DNA from 4 places in the Pectobacterium araliae genome. Region 1 is predicted to be linked to each of the others. Evidence: predicted binding sites of a transcription regulator. Region 1 holds the regulator's gene; each other region holds the start of a gene.

Region 1 (5,431 bases):
AAGTGATCTGAACGCCCTGAGCGGCCGTTTTCGTGGGTTTTATCCCGTAGTGATTGATGTTGAGACTGCCGGATTTAATGCGAAAACCGATGCCTTGCTGGAAGTCGCGGCGGTAACATTAAAAATGGATCAAGACGGTTGGTTACAGCCAGATGAAACGCTACATTTTCATGTTGAGCCATTCGAAGGCGCGATTCTGGAACCTGCTGCACTGGCGTTTAATGGCATTGACCCCACCAATCCGTTACGCGGCGCGGTGAGCGAATATGATGCGCTGCACGAAATTTTCAAAGTCGTGCGTAAAGGGATTAAAGATCAGGGCTGTAACCGTGCGATTATCGTGGCGCATAATGCCACCTTCGATCACAGCTTTATGGCAGCAGCGGCAGAGCGTTGTAGCCTGAAACGTAACCCATTCCATCCTTTCGCTACCTTCGATACCGCCGCCCTTAGCGGACTGGTTTTAGGCCAAACGGTTCTGGCTAAAGCCTGTATTACCGCGGGTATTGCGTTTGATTCCAGCCAGGCGCACTCCGCGCTGTATGACACAAACCAGACTGCGTTATTGTTCTGTGAGTTGGTTAACCGCTGGAAACGTCTCGGAGGGTGGCCGCTTGCGCTGGAAGAACGTTCTCTCGAAGACACTTCCACCGAAGACTAAGAAAACACGAAAGCTAGTCGTAAAAGAACGGGTGCCATAAGGCACCCGCTGGGAATATTCACGCTCACATCATAACAATATGTAGATTGTTATGATGTGTGGGGCAAACATCACTCTTGATCGGCCTGCTGCGCTTTGTATTTATCAGCCGTTTCTTTGATCAGCTGTTGCAGTTCGCCACGCTGAAACATTTCAACTACGATATCACAGCCGCCAACCAGTTCGCCATCCACCCACAGCTGTGGGAATGTCGGCCAGTTCGCGTATTTCGGCAGCTCAGCACGAATATCCGGGTTCTGTAAAATATCAACATAAGCAAAACGTTCGCCACATGAAGACAATGCCTGGACGGTCTGTGCAGAAAAACCGCAGCTTGGCAATTTTGGGGAACCTTTCATGTACAGCAGAATCGGGTTTTCAGCAATTTGGCGCTGAATTTTTTCAATTGTCGGTGTCGTCATCTTCTTGCTTCCTTAAATCTATAGGATGGCTAACGTCCAAACGCTAGCCATGAGTCGCCGTCAGAGTGTTACGACAGCGACATTGACTCAATGATATTGTACCGATGCCACTAGCTACAAAAAAACGCCATTTTTTGTAGGGTTATTTTCCTGCCGATTATTCATCATTGATGAAATCAGCGCCAGAAAACGCTGATAAATCAGACGAAAAAACAACTATTAACGTTTTTTCACTATTCTGTATGAATAAAGCGACCATGCCCACTTTTTTATGACGCCGTTTTCAGGAATACTGTGCGGATTGAGCGAGTTAAGGATTATGTTCGGTCACTTTTATTATGCGCTTATTTATTACTCTTTTTATATTATTTTTCAGTAACCTATCCCTGAACATCGTTCAGGCTGCGCCGCATACCCCGCATTCTACGCCGAAGAAAAGCGTCGTTGAAGAAACGAATAAGAAAAACCGTCAAACAAAGGGTACTGCTAAATCACCAGCACCAATCAAAAGTAAAAAGCCAGAACCGACCACCGTCAGCAATAAATTCAAACCCCGTACGGCTAACAAACCAGTAGAAAAGAAGCTATCCCGGACGCAAAGCAGCACGCCTGCACTAGTGAAAAAAAACCTTAAAAAGCTAAAGCCTGAAGAGGATAGGCAGACAATCGCACAGACCAGAGTCAAAACCGAGTTGAAGAAGACCGCGCTCAAAGGAAAAGTGGATAAAAATCCAGCGCCCACAGAAAAGGGGATGGCGCTGAGCACAGCGCATAAAAAACGCTATCAACACGCCAAAACGACAGCAATGAATAAACTGATGAGCCAGATCGGTAAGCCTTACCACTGGGGCGGATCATCGCCTTTTACCGGTTTCGACTGTAGCGGACTGGTCTATTACGCCTATAAAGACGTCGTTAAGATCCCAATCCCACGTACCGCGAACGAGATGTACCATCTGCGTGATGCCGCACCGATTAAAAAAAGTGAGCTGGAAAGTGGTGATCTGGTCTTTTTCCGCATCAATAATCGTGGTGCCGCCGATCACGTCGGGGTTTATCTGGGAGAAGGCAAATTTATCCAGTCACCGCGTACCGGTTCAGATATTCGCATCAGCAAGCTAAGTGAGGATTATTGGCAGGAGCATTATGTAGGGGCGCGTCGCGTGGTGACGCCACAGACCATTCGTTAAGCGATAGCACGCCGAACAGAAGCGTATTCAGACAGATTCTGTGCAATAACCCTGTCTGAATGCGCAGAAACACTGAAGGTTAGTTCAACACCGCAATGAAACTAAACGTGATGATCACAGCCAACGAGCCAACCGTTGTCAGCAAAGACATCTTCAAATCGGTATCCATAGGCCACTCCTTATTAGCAAACAAATTTCATCTGAAAAAAGACACTATCATTTACAGCCGAACCCACTGAGACAATAAAGCGACAAATAATAGGGTTATTACGATTCTTTCATAATTCTAACGAAAAATCTCCGACGCATGCATCACTAATAGTATAAATTAGCCCTTTCACTTTCATGATAAATCGGACACAATCCGCTGTTTATGAAAGCGCTGCGTGCCAGTCGAAAAACGTCAAGCCAGATCCCTTCGGTATAACATTCGGCATTCTCCTTCTGAAATCCTGTTTTTTAGCTTAGAAGAAGAACTTTAAACGTAGGCAAACGATTAACAATATACTTACGTCTGTAACAGGTAAGTTCAGGAGTCATTTTTAGATGGCAACGATTAAAGATGTGGCAAAACGTGCTGGCGTTTCCACCACAACCGTATCGCACGTGATCAATAAAACACGTTTCGTCGCCGAAGAGACTAAGGCAGCCGTCAGGGCAGCAATCAAGGAATTGCACTATTCGCCTAGCGCCGTCGCCCGTAGCCTTAAAGTTAATCACACTAAATCTATCGGCTTGCTGGCTACATCCAGCGAAGCGCCCTATTTCGCCGAGATCATTGAAGCGGTCGAAAACAGCTGTTATGCCAAAGGCTACACGCTGGTGCTGTGTAATTCTCATAACGATATCGGCAAACAGCGCGCTTATCTCTCGATGCTGGCGCAAAAACGCGTCGACGGCCTGCTGGTCATGTGTGCCGAGTACCCGCCAGAGTTATTGGGCATGTTGGAAGATTATCGCAGCATTCCTATGGTCGTCATGGACTGGGGACAAATGCACAGCGATTTTACCGATACCATCATCGATAACGCCTTTGAGGGCGGTTATATGGCAGGCCGCTACCTGATTGAACGCGGTCATCGGGATATTGGCGCTATCCCTGGAATACAAGAGCGCAACACGGGTAACGGACGCTACCTTGGCTTTTTAAAAGCCTTGAAGGAAGCCGACATTACCGTGCGCGATGAATGGGTCGTGCGGGGCGATTTTGAACCGGAATCCGGTTATAAAGCCATGCATCAGATTCTCGCGCAAAAGCAGCGACCTACCGCGGTATTCTGTGGTGGCGATATCATGGCGATGGGAGCCATTTGTGCGGCAGACGAATTGGGGTTACGTGTGCCACAAGATATTTCGGTGATCGGTTATGACAACGTCCGCCACGCGCGCTTCTTTACGCCCGCACTAACCACCATCCATCAGCCCAAAGAGCGTCTGGGCCAATCCGCGTTTTCTATGTTGCTGGATCGGATTACCAGCAAGCGTGAAGATGCACACGTCATTGAGGTGCATCCGACGTTGATTGAACGTCGCTCGGTTGCCGACGGTCCGTTTCGCGATTATCGCCGCTAATCTCGGCGACTCAACATAGACCGATGTTCTTATTCCCGCCTGCTAATCGAGTAGGAGGCGAGATTACTCCCGCCGTCCTCTCACACCACCGTACGTGCGGTTCCGCATACGGCGGTTCATGTTAACTCTGGAACTGCCGTTGCTGCTCCACTAGTGATATCAAGCCGAGTCGTCTGAACTGCGCCGTCTTTATCGCATCATTCATGTGACTCGACCCCGCGTTCCACCACGCTCCTCGCTGGTTACTCGCCGACCTCCACGCTCGCTTTTCACACAAGCCCGCTCGCATTAGCATTCGGGCTCGCGTATACGTTCGTTTCCATTGCCGCCACAGTAGACTGCGCAGTTTACGCCTGACCCAGCCGTCAATCTTCTCCAGAACTCCTTTTACTTCCGTGTATCTGAAGTAGCTCATCCAGCCTCGCAGTATCGGTGTGAGTTCATTGATTACGCCTTTCACTGATTTCGTCGCGTGCCCTGTCGTCAGGCTACGGATCTTCTCCTTCAGCCTCTCGACACTGCTCCCTGCGATCTTCAGTCGGGTCTGTTTGTGCCGTGTCACGCTGTATCCCAGGAACTTACGCTCCCACGGTCGCGCCACCGCACTCTTCTGCTCATTGACCTTTAGCTTCAGTATGTCTCTCAGGTACACCCTGATTGCCCTAAAGATATGCTCGCCTGCTTTGCGACTGCTCACGTAAATGTTGCAGTCATCCGCATAGCGACAGAAGCTGTGACCTCGACGCTCCAGTTCTTTATCCAGTTCATCCAGCAGAATGTTCGACAGTAGCGGCGACAACGGTCCGCCCTGCGGCATTCCCTTACCTCGCTTCTCTGTCTCGCACCCGTTCGTCATTTCCGCTTCAAGGTAGCGACGTATCAGTTTCAACAGCCGTTTATCCCTGACAGCCTCGCCAGACGTGACATCAAAATGTCATGATCCACCCGGTCAAAGAACTTTTCCAGATCCAGATCGACCACCCAGCGTTTCCCGCTTTGTATGTAGCGCTGTGCCTGTTGCACTGCCTGCCACGCATTGCGGTTACTTCTGAACCCGTAACTCGATTCGCAGAAGTGCGGCTCCACGACCGGACTGAGTTGTTGTGCTATCGCCTGCTGGATAAGCCTGTCCACTACCGTCGGGATACCCAGGGTTCTCACGCCGCCGTCCGGCTTTGGGATATCCACTCTGCGTATCGCCTGCGGCTGGTAGGCGCCCGTAATCAATGCCTGCCTGATACTCGCCCAGTTCTGTTTCAGCCACGGCTTCAACTCCGTCACTTTCAGGTTATCTACCCCTGCCGCGCCGTTGTTTTCCACCACGCGCTGATAGGCCAGCATCAGGTTCTCTCTCGTTATCACCGTTTCCATCGTCAACGGCATTTCCGCTTTCGTTTGCCCACCGACCGCCGTGGGGATTTCAGCACCCTCATGCAGCACTGACGGATACTGTCCGTCTCCTCTGCCGCTGGCCGCAGTGCTCTGCGCTTGTGCCTCATTAATTCCCATCGAGTATCGGTGTCCTAATCACGGTTAATCATGTTCAG
Region 2 (5,431 bases), 1.3 Mb from region 1:
GAATCGGGGTCAAATCGACCACACCCAGCGCGAACGACAGCGCATAGCCAGCCAGTACCCCGATCAGAATCGGGATGATCGCCAGAAAACCACGAAACAGCACCGACCCCAGAATGGTGATCGCCAGCGTCGCCAGAGAAATCGTTACTGCGGTGGAATCAACGGATGTGCCATCGGCAGGCAGCAGCCCAGCCATTCCCGCCGCGACACCCGCCAGTTCAAGGCCGATAACGGCAACAATCGCCCCCATCGCCGCAGGCGGAAACAGCACATTCAGCCAGCCAGTGCCCGCTTTCTTAACAATCAGCGCCACCAAACAGAACAACACGCCGCACATGATGAAGCCCCCCAGTGCGACTTCATACCCCAGTGGCAGCAGCAGTAAAACCGGGGAAATGAACGCAAAGCTCGACCCCAAATACGCAGGGATTTTTCCCTTACAAATGAATAAATAAAGCAGCGTACCCACGCCGTTGAATAACAGTACGGTCGCTGGGTTGATCTTGAACAGGATGGGAACCAGAACGGTAGCGCCAAACATCGCGAACAGATGCTGGAAGCTCAACGGGATGGTTTGTAACAAGGGGGGTCGTTCACTCACCCCGATGGCGCGACGAGTCATCTTCAATATCCTCTGTAGTGTTGCTATTTGTGTGTGCAGGTAGACCCACACTTTTATCACAGCCAAACTCATCCCGCCCCACCGTAGCGAAGCAGGATGATGTTGACTGCTTATGTAATAAAAGAACCGCGTGTGACGTCACACAGGCTGCGGCGAACCATAGGAAATACGTAGGTTTGCGCCAAAAAAAAGCCGACTATCACGTCGGCTTACCTGTTATTTCGTACCAAATATTTTATCGCCCGCATCACCGAGGCCCGGCATGATGTAACCCTGATCGTTGAGGCCTTTATCGATGGATGCCGTGTAAAGTTCGATATCTGGGTGAGCTTTTTCCAGCGCGGCAATCCCTTCTGGAGCCGCGACCAGCACCAGTACCTTAATACTGTGACAACCCGCTTTTTTCAGCAGATCGATCGTCGCGATCATTGAGCCACCGGTTGCCAGCATAGGGTCAACCACCAGCGCCATGCGCTCTTCGATATTGGAAACCAGCTTTTGGAAATAGGGTACAGGCTCCAGCGTCTCTTCATTACGGTAGATGCCGACAACGCTGATACGTGCGCTAGGGACATTTTCCAGCACGCCTTCCATCATTCCTAACCCTGCACGCAGAATCGGTACGACGGTAATTTTCTTGCCTTTGATCTGATCGACTTCAACCGGACCGCACCAGCCATCAATGGTGACTTTTTCGGTTGCCAGGTCAGCCGTCGCTTCGTAAGTCAGCAAACTCCCCACTTCGGAAGCCAGCTCACGAAAACGCTTCGTGCTAATATCGTTCTCACGCATCAAACCCAGTTTATGTTTGACGAGTGGGTGTTTCACCTCGACGATCTTCATCATTATCTCCCCATCGGCTAATGGACGGACAAAAACGCCAAACGCGTTTTTAAACACCGCTTGCGGCGGCCCGCAGGGCGGCGGGCACGAGAGCCCGTCGTAAAAAAAATCGCGGGATTATACCGCCTTTTTTACTTAGTGCCATATGATTAAGCCTGATCCAGATCAACCGATAAGAGAAATTGTCGTCATTAACGAAAAATAGCCAGCCGATGACTCATCACTCGCAAACGATTGCCTACACTGTTAGAATTAGCGCGCATTATTTTTACCACAGTATGTTTTCTCAATACCGTGTTTTCTGAATACGACCCGTAACCTTCGTGGGGACTCAGCAGTGACCGACAAAACCTCTCTCAGCTATAAAGACGCAGGCGTGGATATCGATGCAGGCAATGCATTGGTAGACCGTATTAAAGGTGTAGTGAAACAGACTCGTCGCCCGGAAGTTATGGGTGGATTGGGTGGTTTCGGTGCCTTGTGCGCCTTACCGCAAAAATACCGCGAACCGATTCTGGTTTCCGGCACTGACGGAGTCGGCACCAAACTGCGCCTGGCGATGGATCTGAAACGCCACAATACCATTGGTATCGATCTGGTTGCGATGTGCGTGAATGACCTGGTGGTTCAGGGTGCGGAGCCGCTGTTCTTCCTCGACTATTACGCCACAGGCAAGCTGGATGTCGACACCGCTGCCAGCGTGATTACCGGCATCGCGGAAGGCTGTAAGCAATCAGGCTGTGCACTGGTCGGTGGTGAAACCGCTGAAATGCCGGGTATGTATCACGGCGAAGACTACGACGTTGCTGGCTTCTGCGTCGGCGTGGTAGAAAAATCAGAAATTATTGACGGCAGCAAAGTTCAGAACGGCGATGTTCTGGTTGCTCTCGCGTCCAGCGGCCCACACTCAAACGGCTATTCGCTGGTGCGTAAAGTGCTTGAAGTCAGCAAAACCGATCCAGAGCAGTTCGAGCTGGAAGGCAAATCACTGGCCGACCACCTGCTGGCACCGACTAAAATCTACGTGAAATCTATCCTGTCTCTGATTGAGAAAGTGGATGTCCACGCGATTTCTCACCTGACTGGCGGTGGCTTCTGGGAAAATATCCCACGCGTGCTGCCAGAAGGCATGCAGGCGACGATCGACGAATCCAGCTGGCAATGGCCTGCTGTCTTTAACTGGCTGCAACAGGCTGGTAATGTCAGCCGCCACGAAATGTATCGTACTTTCAACTGCGGTGTTGGTATGATCATCGCACTGCCAGCCGAACAGGCAGACGAGGCCGTTGCGTTACTCAACAGCAGCGGCGAAAACGCATGGAAAATCGGCGTCATTACTCAAACCGATGCCGGAGACGCAGTGGTTATTAATTGATGAAAAACATCGTTGTGCTGATTTCAGGTCATGGAAGTAACTTACAGGCGTTGATTGACGCCAGTAAGAACGGACGCCTTAAAGGAAAGATCGTCGCCGTATTCAGTAATAATGCGGAGGCTTACGGGCTAGAACGCGCACAAAATGCGGATATTCCTACGTGCGTCTTGAATCCTGAAGATTTTGCCGACCGTGCTGCATTTGATGCCGCACTGGCAAACGAAATTGAGCAATATGAACCGGCGTTGGTGATTTTAGCAGGCTACATGCGGATTCTTAGCCCGGAATTTGTTGCCCAGTTTGCTGGCAAAATGCTGAACATTCACCCTTCTCTGCTGCCAAAATATCCCGGTTTGCACACGCACCGCAAGGCACTGGAAAATGGCGATCGGGAACATGGGACTTCTGTCCATTTCGTCACCGATGAATTGGATGGCGGCCCACTGATTCTGCAAGCGAAAGTGCCCGTATTTAGTGACGACACGGAAGAAAGCCTGAGCGAGCGCGTGAAGACGCACGAGCACACGATTTACCCGATGGTCATCAACTGGTTCCTGAACGGCAGACTGGTGATGCGTGAGAATGAAGCCTGGCTGGACAGCGTTCGCATTCCACCACAGGGTTATGCTGCCGAGTAATTCTGCCACAATTTCTCGTGTATTTTAGCCCCGTGTCACATCGATACGGGGCATCTTGCGATTTGCCATTCCACATTGGGAGTTCAGCACTAGCCTCTCCACCGCTATACTAGCGTTGGCATACTCATGCCAGCGTGACTCCGGTAATGCCGCTTCACGTTTATCTAATCAATTAAGGATTCACTATGTCCGGTACGAGCAATTCCGTTCGGCTACGACCGTTGGAGCGAGACGATCTCACTTTTGTTCATCAGTTGGATAACAATGCCAGCGTGATGCGTTATTGGTTTGAAGAACCTTATGAGGCCTTTGTCGAACTCAGCGATCTGTACGACAAGCATATTCATGACCAGAGCGAACGGCGTTTCATTATCGAACACGAGCAGACGAAGGTCGGTTTGGTTGAACTGGTGGAGATTAACCATATTCACCGTCGCGCGGAATTTCAGATTATCATCGATCCCGCCTATCAGGGCCGCGGTTACGCCAGCGTAGCGGCCAAGCTGGCGATGGATTACGGCTTCTCGGTATTGAACCTGTACAAGCTGTATTTGATTGTGGATAAGGAAAACCAAAAAGCGATCCATATCTACAGCAAGCTAGGGTTTGAGGTCGAGGGTGAACTGATCCACGAGTTTTTCATCAACGGTGAATACCGCAACACAATCCGCATGTGCATTTTCCAACATCAATATCTGGCGAAGCACAAAACCGTGACGGAAACTGGCGGCGAAGCACCAGGAAGCTCCCTCAGTCAGTAAGGTAAGAAGGCCAGCATTGCTGGCCTCAAGCGATTTACTTCCTCTTTTCGCACGTATCTTAAGCTCGTTTTATGCAAACACAGAGAAAATGGCGTATTTCATCCGCAATGTTAACCCGCGAATTGCCGGAATAGCGCTTTACCGCGCAAGAGCCTTAGCCCCAGCCAGCCGCCGCAGAGCGACAGGAGGAACGCCGCGATTAACGGAAGCGTTATCCACATCGCGATATTCGGTTCCCAGGCGAAGTTAAAGACCTTACGCTGCAACAGCCACAGAGCCGATTCCGCGCCAATCGCCGCAGCGGTTCCCGCCACCAGTCCCAGCACCGCGAATTCACACCACAGCGTGGTACGCAGCAGGCGCAACCCGGCTCCTAGCGTACGGTATACCATCAACTCCTGACGTCGCTGACGCATCCCAACCTGAATCTGAGCCAGCAACAGCAGGACGCCGCAGAACAGCACCAGTATGACCATAATCTCCAGCGCGCGACTCACCTGCTGCAAGACCTGTCCAACCTGACGCAGAATACTGCCAATATCCAGTACGCTCACCGTCGGAAACTGGCGGTTCAGTTGCGTGATCATCTTCTCATCACCATCGTAGCGGAAGCTGGTCAGCCAAGACTGTGGCTGGTTATCCAACGCCCCTGCGGGGAAAATAAAGAAGAAGTTCGGACGCAGGCTTTCCCAGTCCACCTGACGGAAGCTGGTCACCGTGGCGCTAAACGGCTGCGTGTCGCCAGTAAAGGTCAGCGTATCGCCAATCTTGATGCCCATCTCTTTGGCTTCTTTCGCTTCCATCGAGACTTCCCCCGCCTTCGGCGCTTCGCCTTCCACCAATACGTTGTGCTGTGGAATCCCGTTCATCCAGGTTAGGTTCAGTTCACGGTTCACCGTATTGCCGCCCGGATCGTCCTCATGGATCACTTCCGTCGCAACCTGCTGATTAATCTCCGTCAGCCGCGCACGAATAATCGGGAAAAACGTCTCCGGTGCCACATCATGCTGAGAGAGGAACTCCCTCACCTGCGGCACCTGTTCCGCCGTGATATTCAGCAGGAAATAGTTCGGGCTGCCCGGCGGTAACTGCTGCTGCCAGCGTTCCAGTAAATCACCGCGCATCACCAGCAGCAGCGCTAACAGCATGAAGGACAGCGAAAAAGCCGCCAGTTGGCTGAGCGTCGACCACG
Region 3 (5,431 bases), 2.0 Mb from region 1:
CAGACGGTCGTTGGCACCAGCGAATTTCTCGAAGTTGAAACGCGGAATCTTAGTGACAACGTAGTCGATAGCAGGTTCGAAGGACGCTGGCGTACGGCCACCAGTGATGTCGTTCATCAGCTCATCAAGCGTGTAACCTACAGCCAACTTAGCCGCGATTTTCGCAATCGGGAAGCCTGTCGCTTTAGACGCCAGCGCGGAAGAACGTGATACACGCGGGTTCATTTCGATAACAATCAGACGGCCAGTTTTCGGGTTTACCGAGAACTGAACGTTAGAACCGCCCGTTTCTACGCCGATTTCACGCAGTACCGCCATCGAGGCGTTACGCATGATTTGATATTCTTTGTCGGTCAGCGTTTGTGCAGGGGCGACGGTGATGGAGTCTCCAGTGTGGATCCCCATCGCATCGAAGTTTTCGATTGAGCAGACGATGATGCAGTTGTCGTTCTTATCACGCACCACTTCCATCTCATACTCTTTCCAACCAATCAGCGATTCATCGATCAACAGCTCTTTGGTTGGAGAAAGATCCAGCCCGCGCTCACAGATCTCTTCAAACTCTTCACGGTTGTAAGCGATACCGCCACCGGTGCCGCCCATCGTAAAGGAAGGACGGATAATGCACGGGAAGCCGACGTCAGCCGCAACGGCCAGTGCTTCTTCCATATTGTGTGCAATACCGGAACGCGCAGTATCCAGACCGATCTTCTTCATCGCCACGTCGAAGCGGCGGCGGTCTTCTGCTTTATCAATCGCATCCGCCGTTGCACCAATCATGGTGACGCCGAATTCAGCCAGCACGCCCTGACGTTCCAGTTCCAGCGCACAGTTCAGCGCAGTCTGGCCGCCCATCGTTGGCAGCACTGCATCTGGACGCTCTTTTTCAATGATTTTGCGTACCACTTCCCAGTGAATCGGCTCGATATAGGTCGCATCGGCCATTTCCGGGTCGGTCATGATGGTTGCCGGGTTGGAGTTCACCAGAATAACGCGGTAACCCTCTTCACGCAGTGCTTTACACGCCTGTGCACCCGAGTAGTCAAACTCACACGCCTGGCCGATAACAATCGGGCCGGCGCCCAGAATCAGGATGCTTTTAATATCTGTACGTTTTGGCATTTTCTCGCTCCTGATTATTTAGCTGAAGAACGGTAAGTCTGAATCAAGTCAATAAAGTGGTCGAACAGCGGCGCGGCATCATGCGGGCCGGGGCTTGCTTCTGGGTGACCCTGGAAGCTGAACGCTGGCTTATCCGTGCGGTGAATCCCCTGAACCGTATGGTCAAACAGGGATTTGTGCGTGACGCGCAGCGTGGCAGGCAGATTATTTTCATCAACTGCAAAGCCGTGGTTCTGCGCGGTAATCATCACACAGTTGTTATCCAGATCTTTGACCGGATGGTTGCCACCGTGGTGACCCAGCTTCATTTTGATGGTCTTGGCACCGCTCGCCAGTGCCAGCAGTTGGTGACCCAGACAGATACCGAATACCGGAATATCCGTTTCCAGGAAGGTTTTGATCGCACGAATCGCGTAGTCGCACGGTTCTGGGTCGCCCGGGCCGTTAGAGAGGAAAATACCGTCTGGGTTCAGCTTCAGTACGTCCTCAGCAGGTGTCTGCGCCGGGACGACCGTCAGGCGACAGCCGCGATCCACCAGCATACGCAGAATGTTGCGTTTCACACCGTAGTCATAAGCGACAACGTGGTAAGGCAGCTCGCTTTCGTTTTTCGCCGCCGGCAATTCGCCTTCCAGCGTCCAGCTTCCCTGTAACCAGCTGTAGCTTTCTGCCGTCGTGACTTCTTTTGCCAGATCCATGCCCTTCAGCCCTGGGAAGGCTTTCGCTTTCTCCAGTGCAACGGCAGCATCCGGCGCATCGCCCGCGATGATGCAGCCATTCTGTGCGCCTTTCTCACGCAGCAGACGGGTCAGTTTACGGGTATCGATATCAGCAATGGCGACGATGTTGTTGCGTTTGAGGTATTCAGACAGGCTTTCTTCACTACGGTAGTTGCTGGCAATCAGAGGTAAATCGCGAATAACCAGACCTTGAGCCTGTACAGAGGGGGATTCTTCATCGTTGGCATTGGCGCCGACATTACCGATATGGGGATAAGTGAGAGTGACAATCTGGCGGGAATAGGAAGGATCAGTAAGGATTTCTTGATAACCGGTCATCGACGTATTGAAGACCACTTCCCCCACTGCCGACCCTTCTGCCCCAATGGCCCGACCGTGGAATTGGGTTCCGTCTTCCAGAACCAATAGCGCTGACTTAATCAAAACACCCTCCAAGGAATAAACAATCACGTTATTTGCATATTAATTCAGATTCGAGCCACTAAATCAATGCAAAAACTACCTGTAAGGCCAATTTTTGGCAAATTGGGCGCATTTTAATGATGGTCTTCCTGATTGTCTACCCAAACCGCTTTTTTTCTCTTATTTTTATGCTTTCCGAAATAAATAGTCGCCCACTGACGTAAAAAACCCTATCAACTGAGATAAGTAAACGGTTGCGAGACAACATTGCTAAAATAAGAGTAACAAATCACCAGCAAAGGACATTTTGGGAGTAAGGAGGGAAAATCATCACTAAAAAACAGAATAAAACACAAACAAATACCAATGATGATAGAAAAAACAAGCCAACAAGATAAAAGAAAAGGTGAACGTAAAAACACCCACCTTTTTCAGTTAGATATAAATCCTATGAAAAATAAAAATACTACAAATCATCCAGAGAAAGCACATCTCTCATATCAAAAAGGCCACTTTCTTTCGCACTAATCCAGATTGCAGCTCTTACTGCACCATTAGCAAATGTCATGCGGCTGGATGCCTTGTGGGTAATCTCAACGCGCTCACCCACATCAGCAAACATCGCCGTATGTTCACCGACGATATCGCCCGCTCGCACGGTCGCAAAACCAATGCTTTTCGGATCGCGTTCACCGGTGTAGCCTTCACGCGCGTACACGGCACAGGACTTCAGATCGCGTCCCAGCGCATCAGCGATCGCTTCGCCCATCGCCAGTGCGGTACCCGATGGCGCATCCACTTTGTGGCGGTGGTGTGCTTCAATGATTTCGATATCAGTATAGTCGCCCATGACTTTGGCCGCTTTTTCCAGCAGCTTCAGCATGACATTGACGCCAACGCTGAAGTTCGCCGCAAACACGATGCCGATATCCTGCGCAGCCTGCTTAATCGCCGCCTTTCCTGCATCATCAAAGCCGGTTGTCCCAATAATCATGCCTTTACGGTGCTGACGGCAAAACGCCAAATGCGCTAATGTGCCTTCTGGGCGGGTGAAGTCGATCAAAATATCGAAATCATTCTGCACGGCATCCAGGCTTTCATTCACGGTAATACCGCTTTTCCCCAGCCCAGCAAGTTCACCGGCATCGCTTCCTATCAGAGACGAACCAGAACGCTCCAGCGCCGCGCCCAATACTACGCCATCCATTTGCTCGATAGCCTGAATCAGCTGGCGTCCCATACGGCCGCCCGCGCCTACAACCGCAATACGGATGAATGAATCCTTCATAATGTCTCTCTCTTTTTAATCCTGACGACATAAAAATAACATCAGGTTAACGGGCGCTGCGCACTATCGCCAGCGGATTTACCGCCAGATTAGAAAATACTGTTTGAAGCCGCAGAAAATCAGCAAAACTGTCTAACCAAAGGTATCAGAATGGCGCTCAGAGCGATGAAAAGCCGCAAGGTATTTGAAGATAAATACAAGCGGTTAAAAAACAAGCTACATGGCGTAACGCATAAAAATTCATTTTTATGCATTAACATTTTCATGAGTGAATATAGGGGAAAGAAAACGGAAGGGGATAAAAGCGATAGGGCTTTAGCCTAGCCCTACCGCAGAAACAGCATTAATCTATCTGTTTGACTTCAACACGCAGCTCTTTGGGCACTTCAAAGACGATGTTTTCTTCACGCCCTTGCATTTCAATCGCAACCTTGCCGCCCAATTCTTTCAGGCGCTGGATCACCTGTTGTACCAGAATATCCGGTGCCGATGCCCCTGCGGTGACACCAACCTGCGAAACGCCCGCTACCCATGATTCCTGGATATCCTCGGCGGCATCAATCAGATAAGCCGCTTTCCCGGCTCTCTGTGCCAATTCAGCAAGGCGGTTGGAGTTTGAGGAGTTTTTAGACCCCACGACAAACACGACATCCGCTTTATCCGACAAATGACGAACGGCTTCCTGACGATTGGTCGTGGCATAACAGATGTCATCTTTACGCGGACCGACAATCTGCGGAAAACGCTCACGCAATGCATCAATCACCGCATAGGTATCATCAACAGAAAGCGTGGTCTGCGTCATAAAGCTCAGATTAGTTTCATCTTTTACCTGTAGCTGCCAGACATCCTCGGGGGACTCTACCAGATACATGCCGCCATCCGCATTGCTGTACTGCCCCATCGTTCCCTCAACCTCGGGGTGTCCAGCATGCCCGATAAGAATGGCTTCTACGCCTTTCTTACTGGCTCTGGCCACTTCCATATGCACCTTGGTTACCAAAGGACAGGTCGCATCGAATACCGTCAGGTCGCGGTTTTTGGCTTCATTACGTACCGCTTGTGAAACGCCATGCGCAGAGAAAATCAGAATCGCACCGTCCGGCACATCTTCGATCTGCTCAATAAAAATCGCGCCGCGTTCACGTAAGCCATTAACCACATAGCGATTGTGAACCACTTCATGACGAACGTAGATCGGCGTACCAAAAAGCTCCAGCGCACGTTCCACAATGCTGATAGCACGATCGACACCCGCACAGAAGCCACGTGGATTAGCCAGCAGAATCTGCATGTGATGCCTCCTGTTGTACGGGATCAATGTCCAGCACTTCAAGATCGAAGGTAATCGCCTGACCAGATAAAGGATGGTTGAAATCCACCGTGACTGACTCTTCAGTCACATCACGGATAATTCCCGGCATATCATTCCCAGCAACGCCGCTGAACAGCATGATGGTGCCAACATCCGGCACGCCAGTCTGGGCAAAATCACGACGTAAAAAAAACTGGATCAGGTTCGGATTGGTCGGCCCAAAGGCCGACTCTGGCGGCAGCGTAAACTTGCGTTTATCGCCACGCTGCAATCCCAACAGATGTTGTTCCAACGCGTCAGACAGGCTGCCGTCGCCAAGGCGAAACAGCGCTGGCTTGCCGCGCTCACGCGTGGATTCGGCCGCAGAACCATCCTCCAGCGTCAGGATAAAATGCACCAGCAGCGCGCTGTTGTGCTGCACAGTCTCGGACATCAGTGACCCTTTTGCTTAACGGTATCAGTATCATCATGCGTACTGAAAAACCCTTCCAGTACGATGAGCGCCGCACCAATACAGATAGCGGTATCGGCAAGGTTAAAGGTAGCGAAGTGCCAGTCACCGAC
Region 4 (5,431 bases), 1.8 Mb from region 1:
AGATTTCACTCACATTCTTTTGGCCGCTGGCTTTAACGCTCGTTATTCTGGCCGCGATCCTGATCGCTATTATCTGGGGACGATTGGACGCACAACGCTGGCCTGCCTGCGCCTTTATCATCATGACAACGCTGATGGTCTGGATTGCCGGCGAACGGTATTTTGCGCTGGGGACAAACGCAAATTTCGCCCTGCTGACGGGCACCGTACTGCTGTTTATCGCCCATGCAGCCTGGCTGATTCACCATTACCGTTTTCCGTTCCGAGCCCATCAGGCGATTGTCGCGGCAGGCTATTTTGGCGGCCATTTCCTGATTGTTCGCTCCCTCTATTTCTGACGTTCGCGGCACTCACGAAAATCTGGCTAAGCATTGAGCGGCGGTGTAAAGTTCCTGATAAGAATAGCTATCACTAACCTAGGAGGAAGGCATGCACTCTCATCAACATAACCACAGCGCTGAGAAATCAGCTTGCTGCAATAACAGCGTTCATCATGCGCCACGTAGCACTACGCACAGCACTAAAAGCTGCTGCAACGAACACGCGCAGCATTCAAACCACGCCGACCACAGTTGCTGTTCAACCAAACACGCGTCTGATGCCATGGTGAAGGCCGCAGGTGGCACAGAGCAGCATTCGTCAGACAGTGGCGGTAGCGCGGATTCTGACGACCCCGATGGTGGCGACAGCGACAGGCCCCGATCCCACCAGCGTTTCAGTTGGAAAATCAGCGGGATGGATTGTCCCAGCTGCGCACGTAAAATCGAAAATGCAGTAAAAAATCTCACCGGAATTGAAAAAGCCAACGTGTTGTTCTCCACCGAAAAACTGGTGGTTGATGCCTACACCGATATTCGCCCTCAGGTTCAACATGCCGTTCAGCAAGCGGGCTTCACCCTGCAGGACACCGCACTCCCCATTGCACCATCTGACACGTCTATCTTACGTCGTTTCGTGCATGAATATGGTTTCTTAATACTTTTCACTTTGCTGGCTGCTGCAAGCTGGGGACTTTCCCTGTTAAGCGAGCGCGGCGGGCAGATTGCGTTTATCGCAACCACGATTGTCGGGCTGGTTCCGATACTGAAAAAATCGATACAGCTCATTCGCTCCGGTACACCCTTTGCAATCGAAACGCTAATGAGCGTGGCCTCCATCGGGGCACTCTTGATTGGTGCCACCACCGAAGCCACGGTTATTTTGCTGCTGTTTATGCTGGGCGAATATCTGGAGTCTTACGCTGCCAATCGTGCCCGGCGGGGTGTAACGGCACTGATGGCGCTACTTCCTGAAGACGCCACGGCAATCGTCAACGGGCAGCGTCGGCTCGTTCCCGTAGCGAGTCTGATCCCCGGCGATGTGATTGAAGTCGCTCCCGGTGGGCGACTCCCTGCCGATGCGGAGCTATTGAACAGCGACGCCAGCTTTGATGAAAGCGCCCTGACTGGCGAATCGGTTCCCGTTGAGCGTACGCCGGGTGAAAAAATTGCCGCTGGCAGCCTGTGTGTCGATCGGGTCGTGCAGTTGCGTGTGGTTTCACAGCCGGGCAACAGCGCCATCGACCGCATTCTGCAACTGATAGAAGAGGCGGAAGAGCGCCGTGCGCCGATAGAGCGCTTCCTCGATAAGTTCAGCCGTTACTACACACCGGCCATCATGCTACTGTCGCTGCTGGTGATTCTGGTGCCGCCGCTACTGCTGGCGCAGCCGTGGCAAGAGTGGATTTATCGCGGCCTGACGTTGCTGTTAATCGGCTGTCCATGTGCACTGGTGATCTCAACGCCTGCGGCGATTACGTCTGGGCTGGCTGCGGCAACGCGCCGTGGAGCACTGATTAAAGGCGGTGCGGCGCTGGAGTCGTTGGGCAGTATCAAGACCATCGCATTCGACAAAACGGGTACGCTGACGGAAGGCAAACCGCAGGTGACGGACGTGTTACCCGCAACAGGCATTAGCGAAACGGCGCTGCTGACGCGTACCGCCGCGGTGGAATCAGGTTCGCACCATCCGCTTGCCAAAGCGATCGTTCAGCATGCGTTGTCCACGAGTACATTCCTGCCGATGGCGGAAAACCGCAAAGCGCTGGCAGGTGTCGGCGTTGAAGGCACGATAGGCGGCAAACGGATTCAGGTTAGCGCCCCAAGCCGCATCACACCCAATCTGCTTGATGCCGACGGATTGCAACGGGTTGATGCACTGGAAAGCGAGGGGAAAACCGTGGTGGTGGTGCAAGAAGACGACAGGCTGCTCGGTCTGTTGGCGTTGAGCGATACATTACGCCACGATGCGCGTGAGGCGCTGGATGCCTTACAACAGTTAGGAATTCGTGGTGTCATGCTCACGGGCGATAATCCCCGCGCGGCCGCGGCCATCGCAGCAACATTAGGGATCGATTACCGGGCTAGCCTGCTCCCTGCCGATAAAGTCACGGCGGTCAGCGAGTTGAGCAAGCAGCACCCTGTCGCGATGGTAGGTGACGGCATCAACGACGCGCCAGCAATGAAAGCCGCAACCATCGGCATCGCGATGGGAAGCGGTACGGATGTGGCGCTGGAGACGGCCGATGCCGCCTTAACGCACAGTCGTCTAACCGGGCTGGCTGCCATGATTAGCCTGTCGCGGGCGACGCAGCGTAATATTCGCCAGAACATTACCATCGCGCTGGGGCTGAAAGCGGTATTTCTGGTCACCAGTATTCTGGGCATTACCGGGCTGTGGCTCGCAGTGCTGGCGGATTCTGGCGCAACCGCGTTAGTCACCGCCAACGCGCTGCGACTGCTGAGAAAACAGGACTAATAGCGGTACACGGTGCAACACCGCTCACCAAGTAATTCTAATACTCTAAATAATTCGAGTTGCAGGCAGGCGGCGACACAGTGAATCCCCGGGAGCTTACATCAGTAAGTGACTGGGGTGAGCGAGGAAAGCCAACGCACCTGCGGCTTGAAGTATGACGAGTATTAACCTTTGCGCAGCAGATAACGGTAAGGAAGCTGTTCAGTCTCCTGCGCCAGAAGCTCATGCTCCATATACACGCAAAAACCGGGAATATCGCGAGTGGTGGCCGGATCGTCGGCAATAATCAGCAGCGTTTGCCCGGTTTCCATCTGGCGCACAGCCTTACGCACCATCATCACAGGCTCAGGACAGCGCAGCCCCTGGGCATCAAGGGTTTTATCCGGGTTGGTAAAGGGATCGGTCATCAACGTTCTCAGTACTGGAATCAAAAAACCGCCTTAGTTTACGCGCAGGATTTCCCGACGCAAGCGACGACAACGTTTGCGCATAAAACAACCATCCTTTCCTGACAAAACACATTGCATTAGCAAAGCAATTGCGTATTATGCCGCCGCGTTGCAGCATAAATCTGCACGTTATCTCTTGGGTTCCCTAACCCCAATAACCAAAAAGGTCACATTATGTATCGTTTTACTCCCCAGCAGCGGCTTACGGCGCTGATCTGGCTATCGTTGTTCCATGTCCTGATCATTACGTCGAGTAATTATCTGGTCCAGCTCCCGGTATTGATTTTCGGTTTTCATACCACTTGGGGCGCATTTACCTTTCCGTTTATTTTTCTGGCCACTGACCTGACGGTACGGGTTTTCGGTGCGCCGCTGGCGCGTCGTATCATTCTGACCGTAATGGTGCCTGCGTTGGCGATCTCCTATCTGGTGTCGTCACTGTTTTATCAGGGATCGTGGCAATCATTCGAGGCGCTGAATCAGGTCAATATTGTCGTGGCACGTATCGCCTGCGCCAGCTTCATGGCGTATGTTCTCGGCCAAATTCTGGATGTCCACGTCTTCAACCGGCTACGTCAGAAACGCGCATGGTGGGTCGCTCCGGCTGTGTCGACCGTGTTTGGTAATTTCAGCGATACGCTGGCCTTTTTCTTCATTGCATTTTATCGCAGCACCGATGCCTTTATGGCAGCAAACTGGGTAGAAATTGCGATGGTGGATTATGCTTTCAAAGTGTTGATCAGCCTGGCCTTTTTCCTGCCGATGTACGGCGTCATGCTGAACATGGTGCTTAAACGCCTGAGTGAACAAAAATATTCGACGGACTACCACTCCTTCAGCAGCCACCATTAATGCCGATCGTTTAAGAAACGAGATACCGGGGGCTACCACGGTGCGAGGTATCCCTGCGGGAACCTCATCACCGCGTTTCCCCCTCGACCCACGCTTAAGCGAGTAGCATTATCCATTTACGCCGCCTTTTCTCCTTAAGTCACTCATCGCTTTGTAAAAAAACGCAGGTATCAAGAACGGTTTGCAACAACAAAACGCTTGTTTTTGCTATCTGAATAGGGTGCCATACTGTTATTACCTATTTAAAAACGATTATCTGTTTCAAAAACGAGAGAAAGGGAACCTATGTCGAATGTAATCAAATACCTCGGTGTCGGCTTGCTTGTCGGCCTGCTTGCTGCCTGTGATGGCAAAACGGATGACGCTGCAAAAGCGGGCGCACAAGATAAACCAGCCGCAGAAGCTACCGCGAGCCAGAACATTGAGTTACTGGATGGCAAGGTGGCGTTTACCCTGCCAGCCGATATGCGTGATCAAAGCGGTAAAGTCGGTACGCAGGCGAACAACATGCACGTTTACGCCAATGACAATGGGCAGAAAGCGGTCATCGTGATTCTCGGTGATAACACCACAGAAGAGCTGACCGTGCTGGCACAGCGTCTGGAAGACCAGCAACGCACGCGTGATGCCAATCTCCAAGTCGTCACCAACAAAACCATCGACGTTGACGGCAAGAAGCTGCAACAGCTCGACAGCATTATCACCAGCAGCGGACAGCAGGCTTATTCCTCTGTGGTGTTGGGCAAAGTGGAAAACCAACTGCTGACCTTGCAGATCACGCTGCCAGCCAGCAATCAGCAACAGGCACAGAGCGAAGCGGAAGGCATCATCCACACGCTGAAGCTGAAATAATCCCGCCCTTTCACCCGTCTCTTAATCAACAAATCCCCAGTTCATTGGGGATTTGTGCTCCTGCCAGCTTAGCTCTTAACCTGAGAAACACAGCATCACCCTACCTATGCCGAAATGGGGAAAAGATCAGACCTCTTTCTATGCACCTCTTTTATTTAGATATAAAATTATTTCAATACTAATCAATTGATTAAATTGTTTTTAATTCTTTCTTCGTACTATTGCGTTTCCATTTCACCTGCTATCTTTTACTCATCATTTTTTATCAATGGACTCATGCCAAGGATGTCGCAGGGAACATTTTCATTATTCTGCCTACTGCTCCCCTTCCATCATACGTTTGCCCACTGCGACGTGAACCCCTCTTTTAAACGTAATTCTCATCCCACTTAGGTTTGCTAGGTATTTCATTTTTCATCAGGGTAGCGGCGGAACGCGTCGGCACGTGCGGCACCGTGGCAGCAGGATAAGAATAACAATAA

What was found. Region 1 encodes PurR, which represses purine synthesis genes. Its sites were predicted from a motif close to CANGCAAACGTTTGCNTG; they were not measured.
Region 2: a site for PurR is predicted at 1,689-1,706, ahead of purM (phosphoribosylformylglycinamidine cyclo-ligase). Genes of this name have one in related genera too.
Region 3: a site for PurR is predicted at 2,508-2,525, ahead of carA (glutamine-hydrolyzing carbamoyl-phosphate synthase small subunit). Genes of this name have one in related genera too.
Region 4: a site for PurR is predicted at 3,269-3,286, ahead of tusA (sulfurtransferase TusA). Genes of this name have one in related genera too.

What each region holds. Positions count from the first base shown of each region.
Region 1 covers NZ_AP028908.1:2,570,719-2,576,149, forward strand. Annotated here, with positions in the region: gene rnt (ribonuclease T) at 1-661, shown strand, start outside; gene AACH44_RS11580 (Grx4 family monothiol glutaredoxin) at 772-1,122, opposite strand; gene AACH44_RS11585 (C40 family peptidase) at 1,461-2,312, shown strand; gene AACH44_RS11590 (YnhF family membrane protein) at 2,392-2,481, opposite strand; gene purR (HTH-type transcriptional repressor PurR) at 2,859-3,884, shown strand; gene AACH44_RS11600 (group II intron maturase-specific domain-containing protein) at 4,006-4,773, opposite strand; gene AACH44_RS11605 (reverse transcriptase domain-containing protein) at 4,770-5,393, opposite strand.
Region 2 covers NZ_AP028908.1:1,256,946-1,262,376, reverse strand. Annotated here, with positions in the region: gene uraA (uracil permease) at 1-622, opposite strand, end outside; gene upp (uracil phosphoribosyltransferase) at 839-1,465, opposite strand; gene purM (phosphoribosylformylglycinamidine cyclo-ligase) at 1,803-2,840, shown strand; gene purN (phosphoribosylglycinamide formyltransferase) at 2,840-3,478, shown strand; gene speG (spermidine N1-acetyltransferase) at 3,664-4,239, shown strand; gene ybbP (putative ABC transporter permease subunit YbbP) at 4,350-5,431, opposite strand, start outside.
Region 3 covers NZ_AP028908.1:618,283-623,713, reverse strand. Annotated here, with positions in the region: gene carB (carbamoyl-phosphate synthase large subunit) at 1-1,122, opposite strand, end outside; gene carA (glutamine-hydrolyzing carbamoyl-phosphate synthase small subunit) at 1,137-2,285, opposite strand; gene dapB (4-hydroxy-tetrahydrodipicolinate reductase) at 2,731-3,552, opposite strand; gene ispH (4-hydroxy-3-methylbut-2-enyl diphosphate reductase) at 3,896-4,846, opposite strand; gene fkpB (FKBP-type peptidyl-prolyl cis-trans isomerase) at 4,827-5,300, opposite strand; gene lspA (signal peptidase II) at 5,300-5,431, opposite strand, start outside.
Region 4 covers NZ_AP028908.1:4,373,860-4,379,290, forward strand. Annotated here, with positions in the region: gene AACH44_RS19910 (lysoplasmalogenase) at 1-338, shown strand, start outside; gene AACH44_RS19915 (zinc/cadmium/mercury/lead-transporting ATPase) at 430-2,796, shown strand; gene tusA (sulfurtransferase TusA) at 2,961-3,203, opposite strand; gene AACH44_RS19925 (7-cyano-7-deazaguanine/7-aminomethyl-7-deazaguanine transporter) at 3,420-4,097, shown strand; gene AACH44_RS19930 (DcrB family lipoprotein) at 4,383-4,949, shown strand.